DNA from 3 places in the Myxosarcina sp. GI1 genome. Region 3 is predicted to be linked to each of the others. Evidence: riboswitches for the same ligand, from Rfam matches in the RefSeq annotation. Region 3 holds a riboswitch; each other region holds the start of a gene.
What was found. A riboswitch is a leader RNA that binds a small molecule or an ion and turns the genes downstream of it on or off. The one in region 3 is predicted to bind cobalamin.
Positions count from the first base shown of each region.

Region 1: another riboswitch for cobalamin. It lies ahead of KV40_RS21900 (sirohydrochlorin chelatase); the one in region 3 lies ahead of KV40_RS23475 (sirohydrochlorin chelatase).
Region 2: another riboswitch for cobalamin. It lies ahead of KV40_RS08515 (HupE/UreJ family protein); the one in region 3 lies ahead of KV40_RS23475 (sirohydrochlorin chelatase).

Region 1 covers NZ_JRFE01000026.1:353,284-359,361, reverse strand. The annotation lists gene KV40_RS21930 (pentapeptide repeat-containing protein) at 1-179, shown strand, start outside; gene nagA (N-acetylglucosamine-6-phosphate deacetylase) at 118-1,281, shown strand; gene hpsU (hormogonium polysaccharide biosynthesis acetyltransferase HpsU) at 1,362-1,952, shown strand; gene KV40_RS21915 (hypothetical protein) at 2,017-2,802, shown strand; gene KV40_RS21910 (glucose 1-dehydrogenase) at 2,903-3,712, shown strand; cobalamin riboswitch at 3,890-4,041, shown strand; gene KV40_RS21900 (sirohydrochlorin chelatase) at 4,288-5,274, shown strand; gene mazG (nucleoside triphosphate pyrophosphohydrolase) at 5,435-6,078, shown strand, end outside.
Region 2 covers NZ_JRFE01000014.1:361,793-367,870, forward strand. The annotation lists gene KV40_RS08500 (serine protease) at 135-1,070, opposite strand; gene KV40_RS08505 (COP23 domain-containing protein) at 1,192-1,722, opposite strand; gene cobW (cobalamin biosynthesis protein CobW) at 1,899-2,936, opposite strand; gene KV40_RS08515 (HupE/UreJ family protein) at 2,987-3,661, opposite strand; cobalamin riboswitch at 3,690-3,837, opposite strand; gene argJ (bifunctional ornithine acetyltransferase/N-acetylglutamate synthase) at 3,897-5,138, shown strand; gene KV40_RS08525 (DUF2267 domain-containing protein) at 5,261-6,078, opposite strand, start outside.
Region 3 covers NZ_JRFE01000032.1:65,610-71,687, reverse strand. The annotation lists gene KV40_RS23505 (phosphoribosyltransferase) at 1-71, opposite strand, end outside; gene KV40_RS23500 (phosphoribosyltransferase) at 213-917, opposite strand; gene KV40_RS23495 (response regulator) at 1,007-1,426, opposite strand; gene KV40_RS23485 (superoxide dismutase) at 1,953-2,600, shown strand; gene KV40_RS35195 (hypothetical protein) at 2,905-3,051, shown strand; gene KV40_RS23480 (hypothetical protein) at 3,217-3,420, shown strand; cobalamin riboswitch at 3,493-3,644, shown strand; gene KV40_RS23475 (sirohydrochlorin chelatase) at 3,681-4,673, shown strand; gene KV40_RS23470 (hypothetical protein) at 4,723-5,577, shown strand; gene KV40_RS23465 (dihydroorotate dehydrogenase-like protein) at 5,678-6,078, shown strand, end outside.

The sequences.
Region 1 (6,078 bases), on a different contig from region 3:
CACAGCTAGTATGGGCAAACTTGCGCCATGCCAATCTAAAAAATGCTCGACTCGATCGCGCTAATTTAGAGGGTGCTAAGTTTTGTTGCACGATTATGCCAGATGGCAGCATAAGAAATGATGAGTGTTCGCATTATCAATGCTCGATTCCCCAAAAATCCAGACCTACAGCAAATTGAAATAGACAGCAAGGGGATAATCTGCGCCATTAACCCTATAGAGTTTTTAGGCATAGAAACTCTTAATGAAACCTCAGAGCGAACAATCGATATTGCTGGAGATTGGCTATCTTTAGGTGGAGTCGATCTACAAATCAACGGGGGATTGGGTTTAGCTTTTCCCGATCTAGAACTTTCCCATCTAGCTAAATTAGACAAAATATGTAGCTTTTTATGGTCGCAAGGAATTGATGGTTTTTTACCGACCATCGTTACTACCTCAGTCGAAAAAATACAGCGATCGCTAGTGACGATTGCCAAATTTATTGACGAACAAACAACAGTAGCCAATACGGCTAAAGTTTTAGGAGTACATTTAGAAGGTCCATTTCTCAATTACGAAAAGCGCGGCGCGCATCCGCAACAACATTTATTACCCTTAACTATTGAAAATATCAAACAAGTATTGGGTGATTACAGTCAGCTAATCAAAGTTATTACCCTCGCACCAGAACTAGATAAAAGCGATCGCGCCATCGAATATTTAGTAGAACGCGGCATCGTAGTAAGCTTGGGACACTCTCTAGCTACCGCAGCAATAGCACGAACCGCCTTTGCACGAGGAGCATCGATGGTAACTCACGCCTTTAATGCCATGCCTGGTTTGCATCATCGCCAGCCAGGACTATTAGGAGAGGCAATAATGAATCCTAAAGTACACTGTGGCTTAATTGCCGATGGCAATCACATCTGTCCGACCATGCTAAAGATTTTGCTGCGAGCCAGTAACGAAGAAGGTATTTTTTTAGTAAGCGACGCTCTAGCACCTATAGGTTTACCCGATGGAGTCTATCCCTGGGACGAACGAGAAATAAAAGTAACTAACGGTACTGCCAAGCTAGCAGATGGAACTCTGGCAGGAACGACTTTACCCTTACTGGCAGGAGTCAAAAATCTAGCCGAGTGGGGTATTTGCAATGTAGAGAGTGCGATCGCCACAGCTACAGAATCTCCTCGAAAAGCGATTGCTTTACCAGGACTGGCAGTCGGACAACCAGCCAATTTGTTACGTTGGCACTGGCAAGAAAACAATTTATCCTGGTCGAGATTGGATTTGTCTTGATAATCTCTATTTAACGGTTTTCGTTTGGCGATGTCGATGTTAACGTTGTGACGGAATACTCTAACGATGTTGTTCGAGCGATGACTACCCAAAGTGCCAATAAGTTAACTCCAGTTTTAGATGCCAAGCCGCTAGTAGATTTGCGTTTGTATGACTCTTCTCAATGCGATCGCGGCAGGGCTAACTGGTATGTAATTCTTTGGTGGTTAGTTCAGGCGATCGCTTTTCCTCTTAGCTTGCATAATTTAAATGGTTTTCGCTGTTGGCTCTTGCGTTTGTTTGGAGCGACAGTAGGCAAAGGCGTAATAATTCGTCCAACCGCTCGTTTTACCTATCCCTGGAATGTAACTATTGGTGACTTTAGCTGGATCGGCGATGATGTAGTTTTATACAGTGTCGATCGCATCGAAATTGGTTGTCATGCAGTTGTTTCTCAAAAGTCTTATCTTTGTACTGGTAGTCACGATATTAATAAGATTTCTTTTGACCTAATTATCAAACCAATTCATATCGGTAATGGAGCCTGGATCGCTACGGACTGTTTTGTTGGTGCTGGAGTGACAATTGGTGCTAACAGCGTTATCGGTGCCAGAAGTAGCGTCTTTCGCGATATTCCTAACAGACAAATAGCCTGGGGAACTCCCTGTATAGCTCGTTATGAGAGAAAATAGAAATCAATGCGTAACAGCTTATTTTGCTTGTGTCAAAATTAAAGGGTAGCAATTGTAATTACTCATGGACGTTCGCCCTCGCTCGAAAAGTAAAAAACCCTCGCTGCGACAGATAGTTAATTTAGTATTTGTCATTGCAGCTTTTGGTACTAATGTCTGGGCAAATATTAGTCCTCCCCAGGGATTGACTATTGGCGAAATCTCCAACGAACTCTTTAGCAATATTTTAATTACTCCTGCTAATTATGCCTTTGCCATTTGGGGCTTAATTTACTTGGGTTTGATTGGTTTTGCCATCAATCAGGTATTACCTTCAGAAAAATACGATCCTTTGCTACAAAAAATCGGCTATTCGGTGGCGATCGCTTCAATCGCACAGATTATTTGGGTATTTTGCTTTTTAAACCGTCAGTTTACCTGGTCTTTTGTATTGATGTTGGCGATTTTATTGCCTCTAATTGGTGGATACTGGCGTTTGTTGAGAAGCGATCGCACTTTCTCTTTCAGGCAAAAATGGTTAATTTACTATCCCCTCAGTATTTATCTAGCATGGATTAACGTCGCTACAATCGTCAATGGAGCAACTGTTTTAACCACTTGGGAGTGGAACGGTTGGGGTCTCAGTCCTCAAGTTTGGACGATAATTATGGTGATAATTGGGGCATTAATTACCATTGCCGCAGCTACACCCAAAACTAATTTTGCCTATGGCGGAGTGTTTGTTTGGGCAGCAGTAGCGATCGCCGTTCGTAACTGGAATAATTTTGCGATTGCTGCCGTAGCAATGGGTAGTGCCAGTGCGGTAGTTTTAGTATTGTTGTTTAAGTGGATAAGTAGTTCTAAAGCCTAAATTTATAACTTCAGCAAGATTTCTTAACTACCTGGCTTTAATTAAATAGGTTTAGTCAAATTTGTAAAATAATAGCTTCCACGTACGCTTAATTGAAATAATGAAAGGTTTAAAAGGAAAAAACGTCTTAGTGACGGGTGCAACTTCGGGGATTGGTAAAGCGATCGCCGCCCGTTTTGCTGTAGAGGGAGCTAATATTGCTATTAACTATCGCAACGATCCAGAAAAAGCCGAGGATACCGAAAAGCTAATTGAGGAGATGTGTTCTCAGGTTAAAGGCTGCGGTGGCAAAGAAATGCGGGTAGAAGGAGATGTCTCTCAAGAGCAAGATATTATTAGAATGTGCGATGAGGTAATTAGCAAATTTGGTAGCATAGACATTTTAATAAACAATGCTGGTATTCAAATCGCTGCCGATTCTCACAAGCTTTCAGCAGATGACTTAGATAAAGTATTGTCCGTCAATCTTAGAGGCAGCTTTCTCTGTGCTAGAGAAGTAATCAAACATTTTTTAGAGCGCGGTAATGGCGGCATTATTATCAACGTCTCCAGCGTCCACGAAATTATTCCTCGTCCTCAATATGTTAGCTACTCGATGAGTAAAGGGGGCATGGAAAACATGACTAAAACCTTAGCATTAGAATATGCACCCAAAGGCATTAGAGTTAATGCGATCGCTCCAGGGGCAACAGAAACACCGATCAATGAGTGGTCTAACGATCCTCAAAAGAAACAAAAGATTGTCAGCCATATTCCTTTAGGTAGAACAGGTAATACCGAAGAAATGGCAGCCATAACCGCTTTTTTGGCTTCTGATGATGCTTCTTACATTACAGGACAAACTATATTTATTGACGGTGGCTTGACTCTCTATGCCGATTTTCTCAAGCCTTGGTCAGCTGGCGAGTAAAATCTAGGCGTTGCATGATAATGGGATGATGGAGCAAAAGTAGCAAGTAACAAGTGCTATAAAATAAAATCTAGATGACAGATAAAGAAAGTTTTTAAATAGATAATCGAAAATTATCCTGTAAATATGCAACGCTAAAATCTAAACTTAATTTTTGTTTTTTTGCGATCGCATTAAGTCTACAATATAAAAATCGGTTTTGATGGGGAACAGCCATCAAAAGTAAAGGGGAAAGTTTGGTGCAAATCCAACGCTGTCCCGCAACTGTGATGGGATTGGATAAAAAAAATCTCTTAGTCAGAATGCCCGCCGATAAATACAGTCCACTTACTCATACGTATATCTGCGAGGTACAGATGATCGATCTTTTTATAGCTTTAATTAACAATTATCTGGCTACGATTTTTTTTCACGCTTTACCATCTATAACTATTTAGATCTTGGTAATCGCACTAATAATTAATTACGCGAGAACTGCTTTACGGGCAAGACATTGCCCTGCCCAAAAGTTAATAATATTTCTGCAAATAAACCAAAAATTCATCACTTCGACTAACTGGAGCTAAATAAAATAGATGGTTATTGCCAATTCCGCAACTAAATTTAACTCACTTCAATTACCACCACTACCACACAACAGACCTTTACTGGCGATCGGACACGGTACGAGAAATCAACGAGGCAGACAAACTTTCCTCGATTTCGTAAACATCTACCAACAATTAGATACTTCTCGCCCCGTAATTCCCTGTTTTTTAGAATTGACCGAACCGAGTATAGAACAGGGAGTAGCAGCCTGTGTCGAACGAGGCTATACAGAGATTACTGCACTGCCAATTTTACTATTTGCTGCCAGACATAATAAATTTGACGTAACTAACGAATTAGACAGGACGCGATCGCTCTATCCACAGTTAAACTTTAGTTACGGTCGTCATTTTGGCATCAATCCCAAGATTCTAGAACTATGGCGCGATCGGCTAGCAGACTTGGATACACCACAACATAATCCGCATCAGATTTCTCGTTCCGACACCGTACTATTGTTTGTCGGGCGTGGTTCTAGCGACCCCGATGCTAATGGCGATGTCTGCAAGCTAGCCAGAATAGTTTGGGAAGGTAGTGGCTACAAGACGGTAGAAATTTGCTTTATTGGCATTAGCCATCCCCGTTTGGAAGAAGGTTTTAGACGAGCTTATTTATACCAACCCAAACGCATTATCGTTTTGCCGTATTTTTTGTTTACAGGCACCTTAATGGAAAAGATTTATAACATTACCGCTTTACAACAAGAGCAATATCCAGACATAGATTTTACTTGTTTGCCAGAAATGGGTATTGCATCGCAGCTGTTAGAGGTGATGAGAGAGCGAGAAATAGAGGCACAGTTGGGTAAGGTAGCAATGAATTGTGAAATGTGTAAGTTTCGCCTTTCTGCGATCGCAGAAGATGGAGGGCACCATCACGGACATCATCATCACGGACACCATCATAATCATAGTCATAGCGACCCTTACGCTCAACCAAAAGATTACCACCAGCGTATTTGGCAAACGCCTTAACGTAAGCTTATGGTATTACTAAATAGCAAAATTAAGATTTAAGCGATTGGCGATTGCGTAGCAAGTCCTTCGGTCTCAGCCAGCGCGCAGAGCGCGATCGCATATAATCAGAAAAAGCTTTATCTTATAGAAGTATGTTTTGCTTTCTTAATAAAATAAGATGAGTTTTCAATCGGCAACTTATAGTTCGGTATTAGTCGCTTTACAGCGTTTAATTGAGGTAGTAGCGCAGTTGCGATCGCCCGATGGTGGTTGTCCCTGGGATTTGGCGCAAACGCCACAAACTTTAGTCCCTTATGTCATTGAAGAAGCTTACGAAGTGGTAGATGCTATTAATAGTGGCGACAAAGATGCGATCGCTGAAGAATTGGGAGATTTGCTGCTACAGGTAATCTTACAAACACAAATCGCTAGCGAACGGGATGATTTTACCTTAGAAGAAGTAGCAGAGGGAATTACAGAAAAACTAATTCGCCGTCATCCTCATGTATTCGGCGATATTAAAGTTAATAGTGCGGCTGAGGTCAATCAGAATTGGGAACAAATTAAGGCTTTAGAAAAAGGGATAACCCCAGAACAGGCACAATTACTAAGTCGCAAATTAGAGCGTTATGCTCGTAGCCTACCGCCTCTAATGGCGGGCATGAAAATCTCTAGAAAAGCAGCAGCAGCGGGTTTTGAATGGGAAAATATTGCTGGAGTTTGGTTGAAGTTTGATGAGGAGTTAGCAGAATTCAAACAGGCTTTGACTGCTGAAGATAAAGAACATCAGCAAGCAGAATTAGGAGATTTATTGTTTACAAT
Region 2 (6,078 bases), on a different contig from region 3:
GCCAAGTTAGAATTATGTCTTAATCTTAATGACGACAAATTGTCTCTCGGTGTTTCCCAGAAAACAATCTCTATTTAAAACTAGACGAGCGCGCTGCTATTAACTTAGCAAACATCAAAAGCTTAAATTCAAACTCATTCTGGTATTTGGCAGTTTTCGATCGCTTTAGCTCTAGCCTGCATTTGAGCGACTAACTTTACAGGATTACTCACTAAATCGGAATCTAAAGTTATTGATGTCCAAGCAGAATCTTTAGCTGCTGAAATATCTGGCTTGGATTTTGGCTTTGGTATCAGGCTAATTCCCGCTTCAATCGGAATAGCCAGACTAGAATTAGTAATTAATTCTTGCAGGGGCGGGCAGGGTTGAGAGCCATCTTCGTAGTAGTCTGGTGCTTCCCAAAGTGGATAGGCATGTTTGCCGTTAACTCCAATGACTGTTCCATGAAGATCGAACAAAGGACCACCACTCATACCTTTTTCTACATCATTAGTATATCCAATTCGGTATCCTTCTTCTAACGCTCGCTCCAAAATTATTTGAATTCTTCCCGATCTCAGAGTAAAGCCAGGTAGCGGGGCATTTTTGTAGTTTTCAACTTCCGTTTGACTGAGTTTTTTGCTACTGGCTACAGCATAACCTGCCGCAAAAGCTGGTTCTCCTACGGTTAGAGATGAAGAACTACCGAAACTAGCAATATTGTATTGCACATCGCTAGTAAATTGTAATAAAGCCAGATCGTATTTTGAAGCTAATTTAGCTCTTCGTGCTGGATAAATTTTGCCGTCGGGAGTTTGTATAGAGTAAGGAGCTTGACCTGCCCTCAAGACGTGTTGATTGGTAATAACCGTATACAGGCTGCTTCGTTGTTGAATAATAAAACCCGAACCTAAAAAATTCTCACCTAGAATTTTAACGGTAATTTTGCTGGCTGTAGTGTTTACTCTAGCATTTAAACTATTAGGAAAAAATGCTGGAATTTTGTCAGACAAATATAGGCTGCTACTAGCTAAAAGCACACCAACACCAGCCAAAACTAGAGATAGTTTGACTGCTGTTTTCGGCTTCAAAGGTAAAAAGCGTTCATTTAAAAGCGAATTTAAACGATTCTTAGGTTTTTTATTTGGATCGAACAACTTTGTTTACTAACCCATTGAAATGGGGAACTTCAGCGATTTATTTATCCTTTTGCTATTTAGTAACGGGAACTTTTTCGAGAAATTTTTCTAAGTCGACATAAAATTCACCATCATTGTAAAAACCAGGATCGTCCGCACTTAAGGTTAGGGTTTGTCCGCTGACGCTACGACGAAAATCAACTAATCTAACTAAGGTTGCTTCTGGATCTGTTCCTTGTTTGAGAGTAATCAAGACATTCTTGTCTGGACATGTACCGCTACTAGAGTCGGCAACGCAGATTACTGGCTGTTGATTGACGTTACCCGTACGAATATACTTTAAATTTCCTTTATCCAGAAATTGTTGAAAACGCTGGGAAATTGCCAGGCATCTTTTTTGCGGAGTCCAGTCATTAGCAAAGGAATTTGCCCACTCAATCAGAGTTACTCTACCTCTGGGAGTGTTGACAAAAGTATTCCACTTACCGTTAAGCTGGGCGCAGTAGTAGGTATTATTTCTAGCTGAGGTAGCTGAGGGAAAAGCGATCGCGCTTCCTAAAACAACGCTTACTCCAGCAAGCATTCCAACTAAAGATCTTATCATGGCTTTCAATCTCAATTAATCTACTAATAGTTAATATTACGCAGAATATAGCGATATGTATTATTTATACTCACATTTAGAAATCGTTTTGCTCGGTCATGACAGTAAATATACTGTCCACTCAAAGAGTACTGGAAAATTTACGAGGTTTTCTTAGATCTCTCGTCTACTGAGCGTTACTCATTTAAAATAGCGGCTTCTACCTGTTCTCGCTCTAAATTACGTCCGATAACTACCAAACGAGTTTGACGAAGTTCGTCACCTTGCCACAGGCGATCGTAAAAGCGGTCGAAACGATTGCCAACACCTTGAATTACCAGACGCATGGGTTTTGTCGCTACATTAACAAAGCCTTTGATGCGATAGATTTCATGCTGTAGCAATAGCTGTTGTAATCGTTCGATTAAAATATTTGGTTCGAAGCTGCGATCGCAGACAATTTCTACTGCTTTAATATCATCGTCGTGTTCGTGGTCTGCTTCATCATCATGATGGGAGGGGCGATCGCTTAGATTATCCTCTACCGCAGCATTAAACCCGAGTAAAAGATCGGCAGCGATTTGTCCCCGTTCGGCGACGACAATTTTAACTCTCGGCGATAAGTCTTGCTTCAGCAGAGTTTTAATCCTCTCTACATCGGCAGCATTTACCAAGTCGGTTTTAGTTAACAGTACTAAGTCGGCACAGGCTAACTGATCTTCAAATAGTTCTTCGAGGGGAGTTTCGTGTTCTAGATTGGGATCGGCTTGACGCTGTGCTTCTAATGCCGCTAAATCTCCAGCGATCGCTCCATTGGCTAATGCCTGACAATCTACTACCGTAACCACTCCATCGACCGTAGCACTATTACGAATCTCGAACCAGCTAAAAGCGCGCACCAGAGGTTTTGGTAATGCCAGTCCCGAAGTTTCGATTAGCAAACAGTCTATTTTGTCTCTACGTTTGAGTAGTTCCTGCATAGTTGGATAAAACTCCTCTTGTACCGTACAGCACAGACAACCATTGGTTAGCTCGATAATATTCCCGTCAGGAGTTTCTTCCTCATCGCAAACTTGACAAGAGCGTAAAAGATCGCCGTCTATTCCTACCTCGCCAAATTCATTGACTATAACGGCAATCTTTCTTCCTTGATTATTTTGTAGCAAATGACGCACTAAAGTCGTTTTCCCCGCGCCGAGAAAACCTGAAATTACAGTTACGGGTATTTTGTGCATTTTATTTTGTTAGTAGTTAATGGTTGGTAGTTGGTTGACGATTGCTCGTCTTAACTTATTAATGTATTAGCTAAAAAAGCTACGCCGATACCGCAGATTGTAAAACCTGCAAATCGTAGGTTTAGATTAGAAGTATTATCGGACAAAGAATTTCTACTAATTACCAATCTTCCGATAGTAAAGACAGTCGCGCTTATAACTAGCTGAATCAAACAAAAGCCCAATAGATAACCACTCAAAGCGGTAGTTTCTGCACCAACTATTGATTCGCCGTAAGCATAACCGTGAAAAATTCCTGCTATGACGGTAAAGACAATTAACAAACCTGAATCAACTAAATTTTTTTGAGCCAAGAAAATTCCAACGATCGATACAGAACCAGTAATAATTACTTCTGGTAAAAACAAATCTATGCTTAATAAATGAATTCCCGTTCCTATTGCTGTGGCAGTAATGAAAACCAAGGGAATTACGCCTAATTTGTTGCTTAAAGCGGCTAACAATCCAATCGCAGCTACAAAAGCCAAGTGCTCTAAACCTATAACTGGATGAGCCAATCCTGACAAAAATCCTTCAGCAAAATTATCAGGAAGTATACCACCCATAGCGTGATGAGCTTGGGCGGGTTCGATTGCTATAAAGATAAACAGTAACCAACTAAAAATTGCTAAAGCGATCGCGCTAATTTTTTTTAGCGATCGCGCTACAAACGATAGAGCAGACATTATCCGTACCTCGCAGATATGTTCGAGCGAATTTTTGATTTTTATCGGCGGGCATCCTGACTTAGAGTATCGCAAAGATCTCTTTACAGTTGCGGGACAGCGTCAGATTTGCACTGAACTTTCCCCTTCACTCCTGATGGCTGACCCCCATCAGAACCGATATCGCAGACAAATATAAACCTACCATAAGATTGGTATAATCAGCTTTAAATCGAAGTTCAAATTATTATCGATCATGGCAGACTGGCAGACAGTAAGCGGTGGCATAACTGCACCCAAAGGATTCAAAGCGGCAGGGATCGCCGCAGGATTAAAAGCTTCGGGGGCAAAGGATTTAGCCCTGATTTTATCAGAATCTGAAGCGATCGCCGCTGGAGTATTTACCACTACCCAAGTAAGAGCCGCTTGTGTCGATTATTGTCGGAAGCGTCTGCAAGCCAAGGCTAGTGCCAGAGCAATTTTATGTAACGCAGGACAGGCTAATGCTGCCACGGGCGAAGCGGGTTGGAAAGACGCTCGGTTGTGTGCCGAACTACTAGGTAGAGAATTAAATATTGCTGAAGATTCGATTTTACTCGCATCAACGGGGGTTATCGGTCAGAGAATCAAAATAGAAGCTTTATCTCAAAGCTTACCCCAATTAGTTGCTGCTGCTTCTCTAGAAGGAGGTAAAGATGCTGCCGAAGCTATTGTAACTACCGATCTGGTAACTAAAGAAATTGCTTTAGAAACTACAATTGAAGGTCGTCCCGTCAGAATTGGCGGTATAGCCAAAGGTTCGGGCATGATTCATCCCAACATGGCGACTATGCTGGCATTTGTTACCTGTGATGCGGCAGTTTCGACTCAGCTATGGCAGCAGATGCTCAAGCGAGCCGCTAACAAAAGCTTCAATCAAGTTACTGTAGATGGGGACACTAGCACCAACGATACTTTATTAGCTTTGGCTAATGGGCAATCTCGCACCTCAGCAATTACCGAAAAAAGCAAAAATGCCGAAAAATTAGAGGCAATGTTAACCGCAGTCTGCCAACATTTAGCCAAAGCGATCGCTCGCGATGGTGAAGGAGCGACATGTTTGATAGAAGTACGAGTATCGGGAGCTAATGATGATAAAGCTGCCTCGGCAATAGCTAAAACTATTGCTGGCTCGTCTTTAGTCAAATCGGCAGTTTTTGGACGCGATCCTAACTGGGGCAGAATTGCTGCTGCCGCAGGTAGGGCAGGAGTTAAATTTCACCAGGACGAACTAAACATAAGGCTGGGCGATTTGCAACTCATGCAAAACGGACAACCTCTTCCTTTCGATCGCGCTGCGGCTAGTAACTATCTCAGACAAGCCGCCGCAGGAGAATATTTGCAAAACGACACGGTATTAATTGAGGTTTCGATCGGAGTTGGTAGTGGAACCAGTGTCGCCTGGGGTTGCGATTTGACTTATAAATATGTAGAGATTAATGCTGAATATACAACTTAAATAGAGGTAGAGGAGTAGAAAAGGTTTTAGGTACTAGTAGGGACTGGGGGACTAGGGGAACTCTCTAGTAGAGTGAAGCCTCCCCGTCTCTTATGACTTCCTACTTTCTACTTCCTACTTTATTAAGCTGCTTCCCAAAGTTCTTTAATTTTTCCTGGAAGAAACTCAGCAATTTCATTCGCTCTTTCTGCTGATAATTCACCTTTGGTGGCAGAAAAGATTGCTTTGATTACTTTCTCGCTATCTGTACCTTTTGGTAGTCCTCCTTCTTGTTTGACTCGAAAGAAGAAAGTTTCGTCGTCGAATTTTAACGGCGGACGAACTTTACTCAACCAGGATACGATTGGATTTTCGTCTTTCCACAGTTGGGCAATTTCTTCCTGCAATCTTTTTTGGTCGGTAGGTTCGGCAGGATCGTGCAGTTCCGACTCTACGTTTTCGGCAGCTTCAGTAGTCATCAAGTCTCGCATGGTGCGATAGACTACAGTGACTAAATCTCTAGCATCAAATATATCTGGCAGTTCGGCTTTGAGAGCAACTTCTTCGAGAAAAGGAGTGTCTCGGTCGACAATTTGTGACGATGGTCCCGAACCCAATGATTCTGGAGGTTTTTCTTCCATGCGATCGAGCATTTTTTGACCTTTATCGGTTAATTCAGCGCGATTGAACCTAATTAAATGCGGCAGTGGTCCGTCGGGTGCGCCCAAAGTGTTAGCAATACTAAAGTCTACTTCGTCTGAATCGATAACATCTGGTACATCTTCCTGATTGGCATAGGCATTGCCTGTAAAATCAGCTTCGATATATTTTTTTTGATTGAGATAATCTAAATGACCGAGAAAATCAGATACGGTCATATTTCTACCAGTAAAATCCGTACTGCTAAAATCTACCCTGTTATCATTGCCTTCTCCTGCTTTAATTTTTTGTAGCAGGATGT
Region 3 (6,078 bases):
TTAGCGTAGGCGGTAAGTTTTTGGGCTAATCTTTGTCCCGCTTCTTGTCTATTAGAAAAAACTCGGTTCATAATTTTTACCAATCTCAATGTTAGTCATTAGTTCAAACTATAGTTGGCAAGTTTGAGGAAGTTATGAAGGACAAGAAGTCACAAAGGCTTTAGGCGATTAATCACATTTTTGTATGATTAAGTTTAATTATGTCTATCTACTTAATAAGACATTGCTGAAGTTTGGTGAGCTAGAGTCTTGCAAGTCTGTTGAGAAAGTAAATCGCACACTTCTCGATCTTTCGTTTGAGTAAAATCTTCGTACCAAAAACCCACTGCAACTAAGGCTTTCGGTTTCATTAGGCAAACAAAATCATCTACTTTAGCTGCTAATTCTTCTATGGCTGGCTTTGAAGCAACAGGAGTAGCAATGATAATTTTCTCTGGCTTATGTCTTTTTAAAACAGCGACCGCAGCCTGCATAGTTTGACCCGTAGCAATGCCATCATCAACGACGATAACAGTACGTTGCGGAATTTTCAGCATGGGACGAAAGCTTCGATAACAACGATCGCGCCATCTTAATTCGACTTTTGCTCGAGCAGCGATCGCCTGAATTTGTTCTGAATTAACTTTGTGAATTTGTGCCGTGTTTTGAGGAATAATAGTGATGTTGCCACAGTATTCAGGTAACAGTTCATCTTCGGCAATTGCACCCATCGCTGTTTCTGGATGGTTAGGTAGGCTTAATTTTTTAACCAAACAAACATCTAAAGGGAGATTTAAAGTATTGGCAATTTTATACGCCACAGGTACGCCACCACGAGGTATTCCCAATACTATTGCTTGAGGATGATTAGCGTAGGCGGTAAGTTTTTGGGCTAATCTTCTTCCTGCTTCTCGTCTATTAGGAAAAACTCGGTTCATAATTTTTACCAATCTCAATGTTAGTCATTAGTTCAAACTATAGTTGGCAAGTTTGAGGAAGTTATGAGTCGTGATGTGTTCCGCTAAAATTACTTTAATATTTGGGCGATCGCCTCTACCAATTCTTGTGGATCGAAAGGTTTAGCGATCGCCTTGGCTGCACCTAATTGTTGGAACTGAAGTCGATCCATAGCTCTAACTCTTGATGCCATAAAGATCATCGGAATAGATCGATTCTCAGCAGTAGTTTGTAGTTGTTGCCAAATATGAGGACTGCACCGCTCTAACAGATCGGCTTCGAGTAAAATTACATCGGGTTGCTGTGATTGAATTAAAGCCAATCCTTCAGCGATCGTGTTTACCGAAAACACTTGCCAATTTGCCGTATTTCCCAAGCTGCGTTTAATAATTTCGCGAATATCTTTAGCAACCTCGATCGCTAAGATGTGTTTGCGATCTAGCTGTAACATTAATAATTTATTTCTAAGAGGCGATCGAGTAAAAACCATATCAATTTAATCTGCGATCGATACCATAACAATGAACAATATATTAATTTAGAAATATGAGCTACTTATGAGGAGCAAAAGCTATTTCTCCTGAGTATTTGTTATCCAAATTTTCTTAGAGTTTACGTGCGAAGCGGTCAGACAGCGCGTGGGCTACGAGCGAGTTTTAAGTAGGGTTAGTCTCAGTCCGTCTGCACTCACACCTACTTATTCCCCTTCCAGGGGATAAGTATTTTTTCTTAAGCCAAACTGCGCTACTATCACCAATGGAATTGGAAATTGGCTCAACACCGTGGTTGGACGGGGCTTACTAGATGCGGATTTTAGATCCGCATACAGCCCCTCATCTGCTGAACTAAATTTGAGCGAAGACCCCGCACCGTAAAACGGTGCTAGGGAAAGCTTCGTGATAGCATCCCCCACGCTCAAAATCTTTTAGATGCTTCCGCTCGCGACCGTAGCAGACAGTAATCTTTTTGATACTCGACCGCAGTAATTTTTGATAGCAAGAGGAGAACAAACTATTATGGCTTACGAATTACCATCCCTTCCATACGATTACACTGCTTTAGAACCAGCAATTTCTCAACAGCGCGGTTCTATATGCTGGGGCAACCCCAGCATATCCCGCACTCAAAGCACCTTAGAATTTCATCACGACAAACATCATGCGGGTTATGTTAATAAATACAATAATGCCGTTGAAGGAACAGAATTAGATAGCAAACCGATTGAAGAAGTCATCAAAGCGATCGCTGGAGATGCCAGTAAAGCAGGATTATTTAATAATGCTGCCCAAGCATGGAATCATACTTTTTATTGGCAATGTATGAAACCCGATGGCGGTGGTACACCTGAAGGAGAACTGGAAAAAAAAATTGAGGCTGACTTTGGTAGTTTTGATAAGTTTGTCGAAGCTTTTAAAAATGCAGGTGCAACTCAGTTTGGTAGCGGTTGGGCTTGGTTAGTTTTAGATGGAGATACTCTTAAAGTCACCAAAACCCTTAATGCTGATAATCCTCTAGCTAGCGGACAAGTTTCCCTATTGACAATGGACGCTTGGGAACACGCTTACTATCTTGATTATCAAAATAAACGTCCTGCTTATATTGATAATTTTCTCGATAAATTGGTCAACTGGGATTTTGTAGCTCAGAATCTGTCTGCTGTTTGAAGATCGTAGTAGATCTATCTGTTGTGACGAGCTAGTTTATTTGCTCGTAAGTAAAACAGCCACTCCGTAAGACGCAAGGGAACGCTCGAATTAAAGTAATAAGTAAAGCGGAGACCCCGCGTTGGCGCAAGACGCAAGCGTCCGTCACAAGCTTTTGAGGTTTCCTCAAAAGACGCGGACTCGGGAATGCTCCGCTCCCGAAGGGCAAGTAGCAAGTGTCCTAAGACAACTGCTTATTGCTACAAATTACCGACGGATATCAAAATATTCGCTGCTAGTAATTAAACATTGAATCTAGAAAAACATGACTGAATTTAAACACTCCCAAAATCACAACATTCCTCAATGGCAATCCGACAAAATGAGACAAATGATTATCGATCGCTGGCAAGAAACTTGGATAGTTGTTGAAAAGAGAAATAAACGGCTTCGCCGTAGCTCTTACCATTAGCCATTAGTTCTTAGCTTTGAAAAACTTAAAAAACTTCATAGAGTCATTAAGAGCGATTGCGGTTGCGCAGCAAGTCGGAGACTCAGCTAGCCGATGCGTAGCTGCCATTAGGCATAGGCATTGCCCCTGCCTAAATACTGTCATTTTTTTTCAGCAACAATTTTTATGAAGCCTAATTATCCTCAGATTATTCTTTCTTTTGCCTATCGTGGCTGCAAGGTAGAAATAGACCGTGACGAATTGGATGGGTATTGTATTTATGCAGCTTGGATAAATCACGATCGAGGTTGTGCTGTAGCAGTCCCCAGTGCCATGACGACAAAAGATGCGATTCGTCGAGCAAAACAGTGGATAGATGCAAAAATATAACTTCTAATCTAATTTATCGTTTAAATTTCAGGTTTAGGGCAACTTTTCGCAGTTTAACGGTAAGATAGAACAGAAGACAACTAAATAGTCGGTTCTAGTGGGGAACAGCCATTAGAAGTAATGGGGAAAGTTTGGTGAAAATCCAACGCTGTCCCGCAACTGTAATGAGGTTAACGATTCATAATCTCTGAGTCAGAATGCCCGCCGATGAATTAAATCAAATCAACCAATATATCTGCGAGGTACAGATGCTTAATAAAATGGTTATTACTAATACGTTTCAAAACTCGGCGTTGAATTCTCTTCAATTATCCCCTTTACCCTATCAAAGACCTTTACTGGCGATTGGTCACGGAACGAGAAACGATCGCGGAAGACAAACTTTTCTCGACTTTGTAGCGACTTATCAGAAACTAGATACATCTCGTCCTGTAATTCCTTGTTTTTTGGAATTAACTGAGCCTACTATTCAAGAAGGAATAGAAGCCTGTATTCAACAGGGGTTTACCGAAATTACGGCGTTACCAATCTTACTATTTGCTGCCCGACACAATAAATTTGATGTCACCAACGAATTAGACCGAGCCAGCGCGTCCTATCCCCAGTTGAGCTTAAAATACGGTCGTCACTTCGGGATTACTCCTAAAATAATTGAACTATGGCGCGATCGCTTATCAGAATTAGATAAACCAGAAAACAACCCCCATAATATCTCCCGCGAAGATACTGTATTACTTTTTATTGGTAGGGGTTCGAGCGATCCTGATGCCAATGGAGACGTATACAAACTAGCTCGCATTATTTGGGAAGGGAGTGGCTATAAGACAGTAGAAACCTGTTTTATCGGCATCACTCATCCTCGCTTAGAATCAGGCTTTCGTCGGGCTTATCTCTATCGACCCAAACGCATTATTGTTTTACCCTATTTCTTGTTTACGGGGACTTTAATGGAAAAAATCTCTGATATCACCGCTCGACAAGAAGAACAGTATCCCGATATCGATTTTGCTTGCCTGCCTGAAATGGGTCTTGCCCCCCAATTACTACAGATACTTAGGGAGCGAGAAATTGAGGCGCAGTTAGGTCAAGTGGCAATGAACTGTGAAATGTGTAAGTTTCGTCTTGCTGCTGTAGATGAACACGGACACGGACATCATCATTACCACAGTCATGGGCATCACCATCATCACGGTCATCATGACCCCTATGCCAAATTGCAAGATTATCATCAGCGTATTTGGAAGACACCTTAGTGATTTTGGCGATTGCTAGCTAAAACAACACATTATTTTGGAATCAAACATGAATCGTAACTTAGTAAAATTCAACACCATTGCTCTATTGTCCTTAACAATCGTCAGTTGTGCTGACAGTGAAACGGCAGAAAATAATAACGGTAATCCTGCTGTTGCCAATGCCCAAGGTTCAGCAACTTTAAACCTAGTAGCTAACGGAGAAGATTTTGTCCGCCAGGGTTTTGTGACCAAAGATGGTTGGACGATGAATTTCGATCGCCTGGATGTAAATCTAGCCGAAGTCACGGCCTATCAAATAGATGGTGTTTTTGAACCTTCAGAAACATACACTCTCGACGGTTTAGAGTATCAGGAAACAGTCTCTTTAGTAGATACACCCCAAGTTGTAGATCTAGCCGAAGGGGAGGCAGATGCAGCACCCATTTTAGTCACAGATGCGGAGGTGACTCCTGGTTTTTATAATGCTATGGCTTGGCAAATCGATACTGCGGGCGCGGACTCTCCCCTAGCAGGTAAAACAATGGTCATGCAGGGAACAGCTACCAAAGACGATCGGACAATTAACTTTGATATTAGTCTCAATCGCCCCATCCAGTATCTCTGCGGTGAATATGTGGGAGAAGATCGCAAAGGGATCGTTAAAACAGGAACACCAGGGGAAGTAGAAACAACTTTTCACTTCGACCATATTTTTGGCGATGCTGAAACTAGTCCAGATGAAGCTATCAATGTAGATGCTTTGGGTTTTGAACCTTTGGCACAACTAGCATCAAATGACAGTTTAACTATTGATGATGCCACCCTGACTCAACAACTATCTGCCGAAGACCAAGAAAAACTTACCAAAGCAGTAATTGGTCTGGATCATGTTGGGGAAGGTCATTGTGCGGTTATTGAATAATTATCAAAAGCGATTGTACCAAAATCAGGGGGTGGTTTTGTTACTCATAACTTCCTCAAAAGTTTTTCTTAATCTAAAGACTGATCTAGGAGGAGAATAAATGGTAGACCTATCCACAACTTATCTAGGTATGACATTGCGATCGCCTTTGGTTGTTGGTGCAGCAGCACCTTTAACGGAAAATATCGATAATATTAAACGGATGGAAGATGCTGGCGCAGCAGCAATAGTATTGCATTCTTTGTTTGAAGAACAACTACTAGAAGAAAGATATGAAGCATATCATCAGTTCGCTCATCCTACAGAAAGCTATCCCGAATCAGATTTTCCTGTCGATTCAGAAGCCTATTTAGAGCGCATTAGCCGTGCGAAAAAGATGGTGGATATTCCCATTTTTGCTAGTCTCAACAGTTCTATTATAGGTAGCTGGGGTGATTATGTACGTCTGGTGGAACAAGCAGGTGCCGATGGTTTGGAATTAAACATTTATGACGTTCCTAC